DNA from 2 places in the uncultured Bacillus sp. genome. Region 1 is predicted to be linked to the other one. Evidence: a T-box and tRNA genes for the amino acid it is inferred to sense, from the RefSeq annotation. Region 1 holds a T-box; the other holds one or more tRNA genes.
The links. The T-box of region 1 lies ahead of tyrS (tyrosine--tRNA ligase). A T-box ahead of a tRNA ligase gene usually reads a tRNA of that ligase, here a tRNA-Tyr.

Region 1 (4,412 bases):
AAATCGCATTCAGTGCATCTTGGTCGTGCAGCACAAGAAAGTCTTCAGACGGGTTTTCATTGATAAAGTTGATGACTTTTTCTGTGATGTTTTGCTTTCTCCAAGGTTCCATATCAATAATCATAATACCTGAGTTAAAATATTTTCCCGTATCAGTGATATTCATTTCTTTCAAACGTTCATGCTGTCCCGCATCTTCCACGGCAGCAACGGTGTATGGAGAGATGTCTAAGTCCCACAGTTTCGAAATATCCTCAAGGACTAGTGCATCACAGTCGACATAAATCATCCGCTTGATGCTCTCATCCTTAATTAAGTCAGGAATCGAAATGCGGTAATACGCCGCTTTTGTAATATGGCTGCTCTCTACCGCATGTTCATACATATTAGTATCTACTTCTAAAAACTCAATCGGCACACCGAACTTCAATGTCGTTTCTTCCAGCCTTTTTTTGTTATCAGGCTCGATTCCCCCATCAATTACATATAGCTTTACTTCTCTATTCTGGTCCATATTTGTCAATAAAGAAACGAACATTCCACCTAAATGACGAGCATAATTATCATCTGCACATGACACGATATGCATAATTTCATCTTTCTTCAATGGTATTCATCTCCCTTTGTGTTGTACAAGTTACATTCCCGATTTCAGAAAATTAAACACTATTCTTCAATATTTTTTTAGACAGAATGTGCTATACAACAAAAAAGGTGTCATTTTTTGAACATGCGATACAGCCAATAAAGGATGTAAAAGCTGGCGATCGTTATGGCTTCAGCCGAAGCGATGTACCACGGCCAAGGCCCGAGAACATCCAAAAGAGAAGAGCCGCCCGGTTTTTTCGTCAAATACATATAATTCGCGCCAAGCCACCGATCAAGCAGATAAATGCAGACTCCGTACACATTGACAATCAGGACAGTCCCCCATAAAGAACGCTGTCTGAGTCTGTACGTCCCAATTACCGCCATCAGCAGACAGGACAGAAGCACGGATCCGTGAGAAATAAAAAAGAGGATATATCGGATATGCGGAAATGAAAACATACCGAGATCAGGAGTGGCAAGCGCCTGAATCGAACTGCCAATGCCGACAAAATATAAAAATACAAACAGCTTCCTGCTTTTGGTCACCAGCATGATGGCCGACAAATACACCGACAGATCACTAAGCTGGAGAGGCAACGAAGTGCGCACCGACCACCTTCCCGTGGCGATCATCCATATTTGATAACCGATTTGCGAACCAAGCAACAGAAACACAAACAAATAACGCAAAAACTGGCTGGCCTTAGGCCGCTTGACCGCCTTACGAAACAAAAACAACAGAATGGCCAAAAGAGCGATGATTGCTAACGTCACCACATGCTCTGCAGAAAAAAGGTGAAACGGATCATGTTTATAGACGGATTGAACATATTTTTGCAAGATGGCACCCCCGTTTGCGGGTTTTTGTTTATTTTGGCGTAGTTTGGGCCTTTTTTATTCAACCGATATATAGGCTTGAAGTTTATATCAGACTTTGTTAGAATTCATTTCATAGCTAATGATTCTGATAATTTAAGGCAGGCCTAAAAAATGGAACGTTCCTATCAACATCAGCAGCTTCGGAAAGAAGAATACGACACACTTTCTAAGCTTAAACAAATGCCCGTCGAATCACTCAACCTGGAAGCCATATCGATTGCGACGAATCTGTATCGGTCAGCGCAAAAGCTCCGTGTCAAAATGGAGACTGAGGTGCTTTCTTCCTATAACCTTTCTTGGACGGCTTTCTCCATCCTTTATGATTTATGGGTATGGGGAGCGCTCGAAACGAGAAAAATCGCTGAACTGTCAGGCATTTCAACAGCCACAGCAAGCAACGTGATCAAAACGCTCGAAAAAAAGAGTTTTTGCCGTAAAAGCATCGACACAAGAGATCGACGACTCGTGTTTGTCTCCATCACCGATTCCGGCAAACAGGCGATAGAAGAGCTTTATCCGGAGTTTCACAAAGGGGAAACAGCACTCATTGCAGGTTTGACGAAAGACGAACAGAAAACATTAACAGAGCTGCTTAGAAAGGTAGCTGACAATCTTCATACAACATAAGCTTTGACGGGAATCCAGTAGCGATTTGTCTCCCTGTTTCAGAGAGCCGGCGGAAGGTGCGAGCCGGCACACAGGCAAACGTGAATTACCTCCCCGAGCTTTCTTTGTGAACCTTAGTAGCAGAGAACGGGAAACCGTTATTCGAACGAGCGGAAGACAAAGTCTTCAACCAGGGTGGTACCGCGTGCATTGAGCCACGTCCCTTATCGGGATTGGCTCTTTTTTGTGTTTTTAAAAAAGGAGGAAGAATGATGAAAACATTTGAACAGCTCACAGCAGCACAGCAAAAAGAAGTAGAAAGACAGCTTCAGTTGTACATGACAGGCGCCCATGAGGTCATACCGCCGGAGGAATTAAGGGCGAAGCTCGTTAAATCAATTTCCACAGGCACACCGCTAAAAATTAAGCTCGGATTAGATCCGTCTGCACCGGATGTACATTTGGGCCATACGGTTGTGTTAAACAAGCTTCGCCAATTTCAGGAAAATGGACACATTGTCCAACTGTTAATTGGGGATTTCACAGGAAAAATCGGTGATCCGACCGGAAAGTCAGCAGCCAGAAAGCAGCTGACTGATGAAGAAGTTCAGCACAACGCCAAAACATACTTTCAACAATTCGGAAAAGTGCTTGATCAAGAAAAAGTCGAGCTTCACTACAACTCGAAATGGCTGAAGACATTGAATCTAGAGGATGTCATTGACTTGGCAGGCAAAATAACTGTAGCCCGCCTCATGGAACGCGACGATTTTGAAGAACGCATCGCCATGCAAAAGCCGATTTCGCTCCATGAATTCTTTTACCCGCTGATGCAGGGATACGACTCCGTCGTTCTTGAAAGCGATATTGAATTAGGCGGAACAGACCAGCATTTCAATGTACTGATGGGCCGGCATTTCCAAGAACGATACAACAAAGAAAAACAAGTCGTCATCCTTATGCCGCTCTTGGAGGGCTTAGACGGTGTTGAGAAAATGTCGAAATCGAAACACAACTACATCGGCATTGACGAACATCCAAACGACATGTACGGGAAAACGATGTCACTGCCCGACAGCTTGATGAAAAAATATATCCATTTGGCAACTGACTTAGAGCTTGAAGAGAAAAAACAGCTCGTGAAAGACTTAGAAACCGGCGCCGTTCATCCAAGGGATGCCAAAATGCTTTTAGCCAAAACGATCGTCCGAATGTATCACGGAGCGGAAGCCGCTGAAACTGCTGAACACTCCTTTAAAACAGTTTTTCAGGAAAACAGCCTGCCAGAGGATATTCCGGCTGTAAACTGGAAAGGCGAGAAAAAGATGGCGATTATTGATATGCTCGTCAAGCTAGAGCTCCTCTCTTCGAAGAGCGAGGCGCGCCGCATGATTCAAAACGGAGGTGTCCGAATTAACGGAGAGAAAATAACAGATATCCACGCTGATGCAGTGATAAAGGAGAATATGATCATCCAAGTCGGCAAACGCAAGTTTTTAAAACTCCAATAATTGATTTCCTTACGCTTATGAAAACCCTCTTTCATAAGCGTTTTTTTTGCAGGTATAAAGCACTGTCTTTTCAAAAATGCTCTTCATTTTGCAGGAAATTCCCTTAGCATCCCGAAATATTCCCCATCCATACATTAGGGGAGGTTTATTTCTGATGAAAAAGCTTTTGACTGTAATGACGATGGCCGTTTTAACTGCTGGCACAATTCTCATGCCGGCACAGAGTGTTACCCCTGCCGCCCGTGCTGTTCAAATATCAGATAGCGAGCGAGAGCTCCCGTTCAAAGCAAAGCGTGCATACTCTACCATTTCTGAGCTTAGTGAAACAATCGGCCCCAGAATAGCCGGAACTGCCGCTGAAAAAAAGAGTGCCCTGTTCATCGCTTCATCCTTGAGAAAATTAAAGCTTGATGTGAAGGTTCAACGTTTCGGAATCCCTGACCGGCTTGAGGGAACGCTGTCTTCAGCAGGACGCGATATTCTTCTCCGGGCGGCATCCGGCTCTGCCCCGACCGAAGAACAAGGGCTGACAGCTCCGCTTTACAATGCCGGATTGGGCTATCCAGAGGACTTCACCACTGACGTTAAGGGCAAAATTGCTTTGATTTCCAGAGGAGATCTTACATTTTACGAGAAAGCCAAAAATGCCGAAACGGCCGGTGCCAAGGCTGTGATCATTTATAACAACAAAGAAAGCCTCGTGCCTGTGACGCCAAACCTGTCGGGAAATAAAGTCGGCATTCCTGTCGTCGGAATTAAGAAAGAAGACGGTGAAACCCTTAATCAGCAAAAAGAAGCAACTTTAAAACTAAACGCAATCACTAA
Region 2 (4,412 bases), on a different contig from region 1:
ACGGATTGATAGAGATTGTCAGCCCATCCGACACGTTTTTGGCCTTTAGCTCAACCTTATGTGTGCCGGTTTTTAAATTTTCCATGTCGGCATATATTTCAAAATTCTTGGTCTGCCTAGCCTTTTTCACGGCGCTTGTCGAGCCTTTTATCGTGACATTCACCGTTTGCGGAACACCTGTCACGACGTAATTTTCATCATCATAATACGCTTTGACCGGGATATCGGTCAGTGTTGCTTCATCAGTTGTTGATGTCGGAAAGAAAGATTCACCCGGTTTTTTCGGAGTCGGTGCTTGATTGCTGTTAACCGCCACATAAAGCAAGAGCGCGAAAAGCAGAGCAATAATTTTCACAGCCCAGCGGTTGTTTAAGAATTTATCCATTTTTCTTGCCCCTCCAATACCAGCGGTTAGAAGAAGTGTCTCTGGTGTTTTTCTTAAACTCGGCTTCAAGCATTTCTTTCAGCGCTTCTTCCGTCAGCTCTCTGTGAAGGTCTCCGTTCTTCGCCACACTGACGCCGCCGGTCTCTTCAGACACAATAATCGTCAAACTGTCTGTTACTTCACTGATGCCGACAGCCGCTCTATGCCGCGTGCCCAGTTCTTTTGAAATAAACGGGCTTTCTGAAAGCGGCAGATAACAGGCGGCAGCGGCAATTTCATTATTCTTCATAATCACTGCACCATCATGAAGCGGAGTGTTTGGAATAAAAATATTGATCAGCAGCTCAGAGCTGACTTTGGCATTTAAAGGTATGCCGGTCTCGATATAATCTCCCATTCCGGTATCCCGCTCAATGGTCAGCAGGGCGCCTATACGGCGTTTCGCCATATAATTGATTGCTTTTGTGATGGCCTCAATTGTTTTCTGCTGCGCTTCCTCCACAGGCGTGCCGCTCCTTGAAAAAAAGCGGCCGCGGCCAAGCTGTTCAAGCGCTCTTCTCAGCTCAGGCTGAAAAATAATAATAATTGCTAAAAATCCCCATGTTATCGCTTGGTCCATCAGCCATTGAAGCGTGCTGAGGCCCAAATATTGGCTGGCCATACGGACAAGCACGATCACGACAATTCCTTTTAACAGCTGAACCGCTTTCGTGCCGCGTATCACCATAATCAATTTATATATCACATACCAAACAAGGAGAATATCAACGGCATTGCCGAGGTACTGCAAAAAAGGGATATCCTCAAAAGCCATTTCCTCGTCCTCCAAGATTTCAGTCATTTCGTATTTCGCATTTTGTGTTTTACGTGTTACGCATATGTACTTTACATAGCGAGCCCATTATACCACATTTCGATTTGGCAAGTGAAATGTGCCAGCCCTCTCAGCCCATAAAAAAAGAGCAAAGCGATTACGCGCTTTACTCTTTTCCTTTCGGATTTAATGCATTGACTACACTTTTCCCCGCAGACTTCATCTTGTACCATGTCCAATCGAATAATTGATTGATTTCTTCAATCTGACCGGTGACTTGTCCAGCAGAGGCCATATACTTTTCGCCGTTTACAACAGTTACATCCCCGTCTATTTTGCCTTTAATAATCAGCTTGCCGTTTTTGACTGTAACATCACCTTTGACCGTCTCACCTTCCGGCACGGTCACAGTGTGGTTATGCACCACAAGATTCGGCTGCTTGGACACACTGAAATTTTGGTCATTATGCCAGCTGTTAAAAAAACCTCCGCCCATCAAAATGATAAATACCGCAGCAGCTGCGATAACGGGATGGGTTCTGAACCATCTTTTCACAGAAGCTCTTTTCTTCTCCTTAGGCAATTTTGCCATGACATTAGCGGTAAAATCCGCGGGGGCTTCGACATGCGATGTGCTCCGGACGAGCGCTATAGATTTTTCCATCTCATAAAAATGCTTTCTGCATTTCTCGCATGTCTCCAGATGTTCATTTAATACGTGTTCATCTTTTGGAAGGATATCTCCATCAAGATGCATATGCATAAGCTGCACAATTTGTTCAGGACAGCTCATTTCATCACCCCACTTAAAGATCCCTTAATTGTTTTCTGAGAGCCTCTCTGCCTCTGTGAATCCGCGTTTTCACAGTTCCTACAGGAATGTTCAGAATCTCGCCGATTTCAATTAATGAGAGTTCGTCAATATACTTTAATACGATAACTGTTCTGTATTTGTCAGGAAGCTTTAAAATTTTCTGCTGAATCGTGTTTGAGAGCTCCAGCGACACAACTGCATCTTCAGGCAAAACCCCATCTGCGGCGATTTGTGAATACATGGTCAAGCCTTCCGTACCAGCCACCTCAGCATCGAGGTAATAATCCGGCTTCTTTTTGCGAATGCGGTCAATAGTCAAATTGGTCGCGATTCGATAAAGCCAAGTTGAAAATTTCCGGTTAATATCAAAACTGTCGATATTAACGTACGCTCTGATGAAAGCCTCCTGTGCAATATCCTCTGCCTCATGCACATTACCAAGCATACGGTAGCAAAGCTGATAAATTTTATCCTTGTAAATATCTACGATGTCCGCAAATGCATCTTGGTCGCCTTTTTTGACTTGTTTAATTCTCTTTTTAATCATCATTTCCATATTTATCTAACCTCTGCCTTCACCGGTCTGTATGTATACGAGCTTCGTTTCAAAAGGTTTCAATTTTTTTATAAAATAAGTTTATCAAATTTTTGGCAGGGTGTAGATGGTAATTCGTGAATAAACTACCTTAACATATTTTTAAAATTATTATACAGACTGAACAGTTAGAAGTTGGAACGATTTTAAAAAGAAAAAAAGACACCTTTTGGTCAAAGGTGTCTGTGACTGGGCTAGCTGGATTCGAACCAACGCATGACGGAGTCAAAGTCCGTTGCCTTACCGCTTGGCTATAGCCCAATAATAATGGTGGAGGGGGGCAGATTCGAACTGCCGAACCCTGAGGGAGCGGATTTACAGTCCGCCGCGTTTAGCCACTTCGCTACCCCTCCATATTAATGTTAAGAAAAGAGTGCCGGCAAGAGGACTTGAACCCCCAACCTACTGATTACAAGTCAGTTGCTCTACCAATTGAGCTACACCGGCAAAATGGTGGAGGATGACGGGCTCGAACCGCCGACCCTCTGCTTGTAAGGCAGATGCTCTCCCAGCTGAGCTAATCCTCCAAATGGTGACCCGTACGGGATTCGAACCCGTGTTACCGCCGTGAAAGGGCGGTGTCTTAACCGCTTGACCAACGGGCCGTTTGTGTTCTCGTCGAGCTGACAAAAGTTATTATATACAGGTTACACCCCCTTTGTAAAGAGAAAAATTAAATTTTTTATTTTCAAACTTTTTAACTCCTTTTTTAACTGAAAAAGCCTCCCAACATTTATCATTTCTTTTATGATAGAAACAAGCAAACCAAGAGAGGAGAAACCAATATGATACTAGTCAGCTCTTGCCTTGGCGGCATTGAATGCAGATATAACGGCTCTCACGCCGCATCGGAGAAAATCAGAAAACTCATCGATGAAAATGAAGCAGTCATGGCTTGTCCTGAGCTTCTCGGCGGCTTCTCAACTCCCCGTGAACCTGCAGAAATCATCGGAGGCACCGGCGAGGATGTTCTCAATGGAACCGCTAAAATCGTGACAGTTTCAGGAGAAGATGTAACAGAATTATATATGGAAGGCGCTGCTAAAACATTAGCTTACGCAAAAGAAATCAATGCCTCTACCGTCATATTAAAAGAAAACAGTCCGTCGTGCGGAAGCGGTTTTATCTATAACGGTACATTCTCCGGCCAAAAAATCCCCGGCAGCGGAGTGACCGCCGCATTGTTAAAACAAGCAGGCTACCATGTCATTTCGGAAAACCAGTTAGACGACATATTGTAAGGAGGGCATCACATGACTCAAGACATTTCTTTATCCTTCTATAAGCCTGAACATTTGCCGGAGCTCCAATCATTTACGCTAAAAAACGATGACAAACGATTTACCTCACTCCCGAAAGAGGTGCTGACTCAGGCCCTGAGCATACGGGACCGGTATCCGGTAGTCATCTTAAAAGACGATTTGCCAGTCGGTTTTTTCATTTTACATACATCAAAAGAAACGCTTGCTCCATATTCTAACAATCCATTTGCTTTACTGCTCAGCTCTCTGTCGTTACACGCAGTGCATCACGGAAAAGGCTATGCAAAAAAAGCAATGCTTCAGCTTCCCTCTTTTGTGAGCGGTTATTTCCCATGGTGTGATGAAATTATTTTGGCCGTCAATCATCTGAACACACGTGCAAAGCACCTTTATATGAAAAGCGGGTTTCTTGATAAAGGACGGCGAAGAATCGGACCGCTTGGAGAGCAGCTGATCCTTCATTACTTCTTATAGTCTTGAGTGAAATAGAATTTCAAAAATTTCAAAACATAGTTGAAATATCATAACAGAAATGAATATAC

Region 2: it has a tRNA-Tyr gene. The T-box ahead of tyrS (tyrosine--tRNA ligase) is inferred to sense a tRNA for this amino acid. The anticodon was not compared.

The regions. Positions count from the first base shown of each region.
Region 1 is NZ_CATYRA010000001.1:484,873-489,284, forward strand. Features, by position in the region: gene Q5C82_RS02400 (glycosyltransferase family 8 protein) at 1-607, opposite strand, end outside; gene Q5C82_RS02405 (TIGR02206 family membrane protein) at 718-1,431, opposite strand; gene ywaE (tyrZ transcriptional regulator YwaE) at 1,582-2,097, shown strand; T-box leader at 2,092-2,304, shown strand; gene tyrS (tyrosine--tRNA ligase) at 2,346-3,587, shown strand; gene Q5C82_RS02420 (M28 family metallopeptidase) at 3,742-4,412, shown strand, end outside.
Region 2 is NZ_CATYRA010000012.1:17,023-21,434, reverse strand. Features, by position in the region: gene cdaR (CdaA regulatory protein CdaR) at 1-385, opposite strand, end outside; gene cdaA (diadenylate cyclase CdaA) at 378-1,199, opposite strand; gene rsiW (anti-sigma-W factor RsiW) at 1,366-1,992, opposite strand; gene sigW (RNA polymerase sigma factor SigW) at 2,006-2,569, opposite strand; tRNA gene Q5C82_RS17330 (tRNA-Gln) at 2,798-2,869, opposite strand; tRNA gene Q5C82_RS17325 (tRNA-Tyr) at 2,877-2,961, opposite strand; tRNA gene Q5C82_RS17320 (tRNA-Thr) at 2,983-3,055, opposite strand; tRNA gene Q5C82_RS17315 (tRNA-Val) at 3,060-3,135, opposite strand; tRNA gene Q5C82_RS17310 (tRNA-Glu) at 3,139-3,213, opposite strand; gene Q5C82_RS17305 (DUF523 domain-containing protein) at 3,394-3,849, shown strand; gene Q5C82_RS17300 (GNAT family N-acetyltransferase) at 3,862-4,344, shown strand.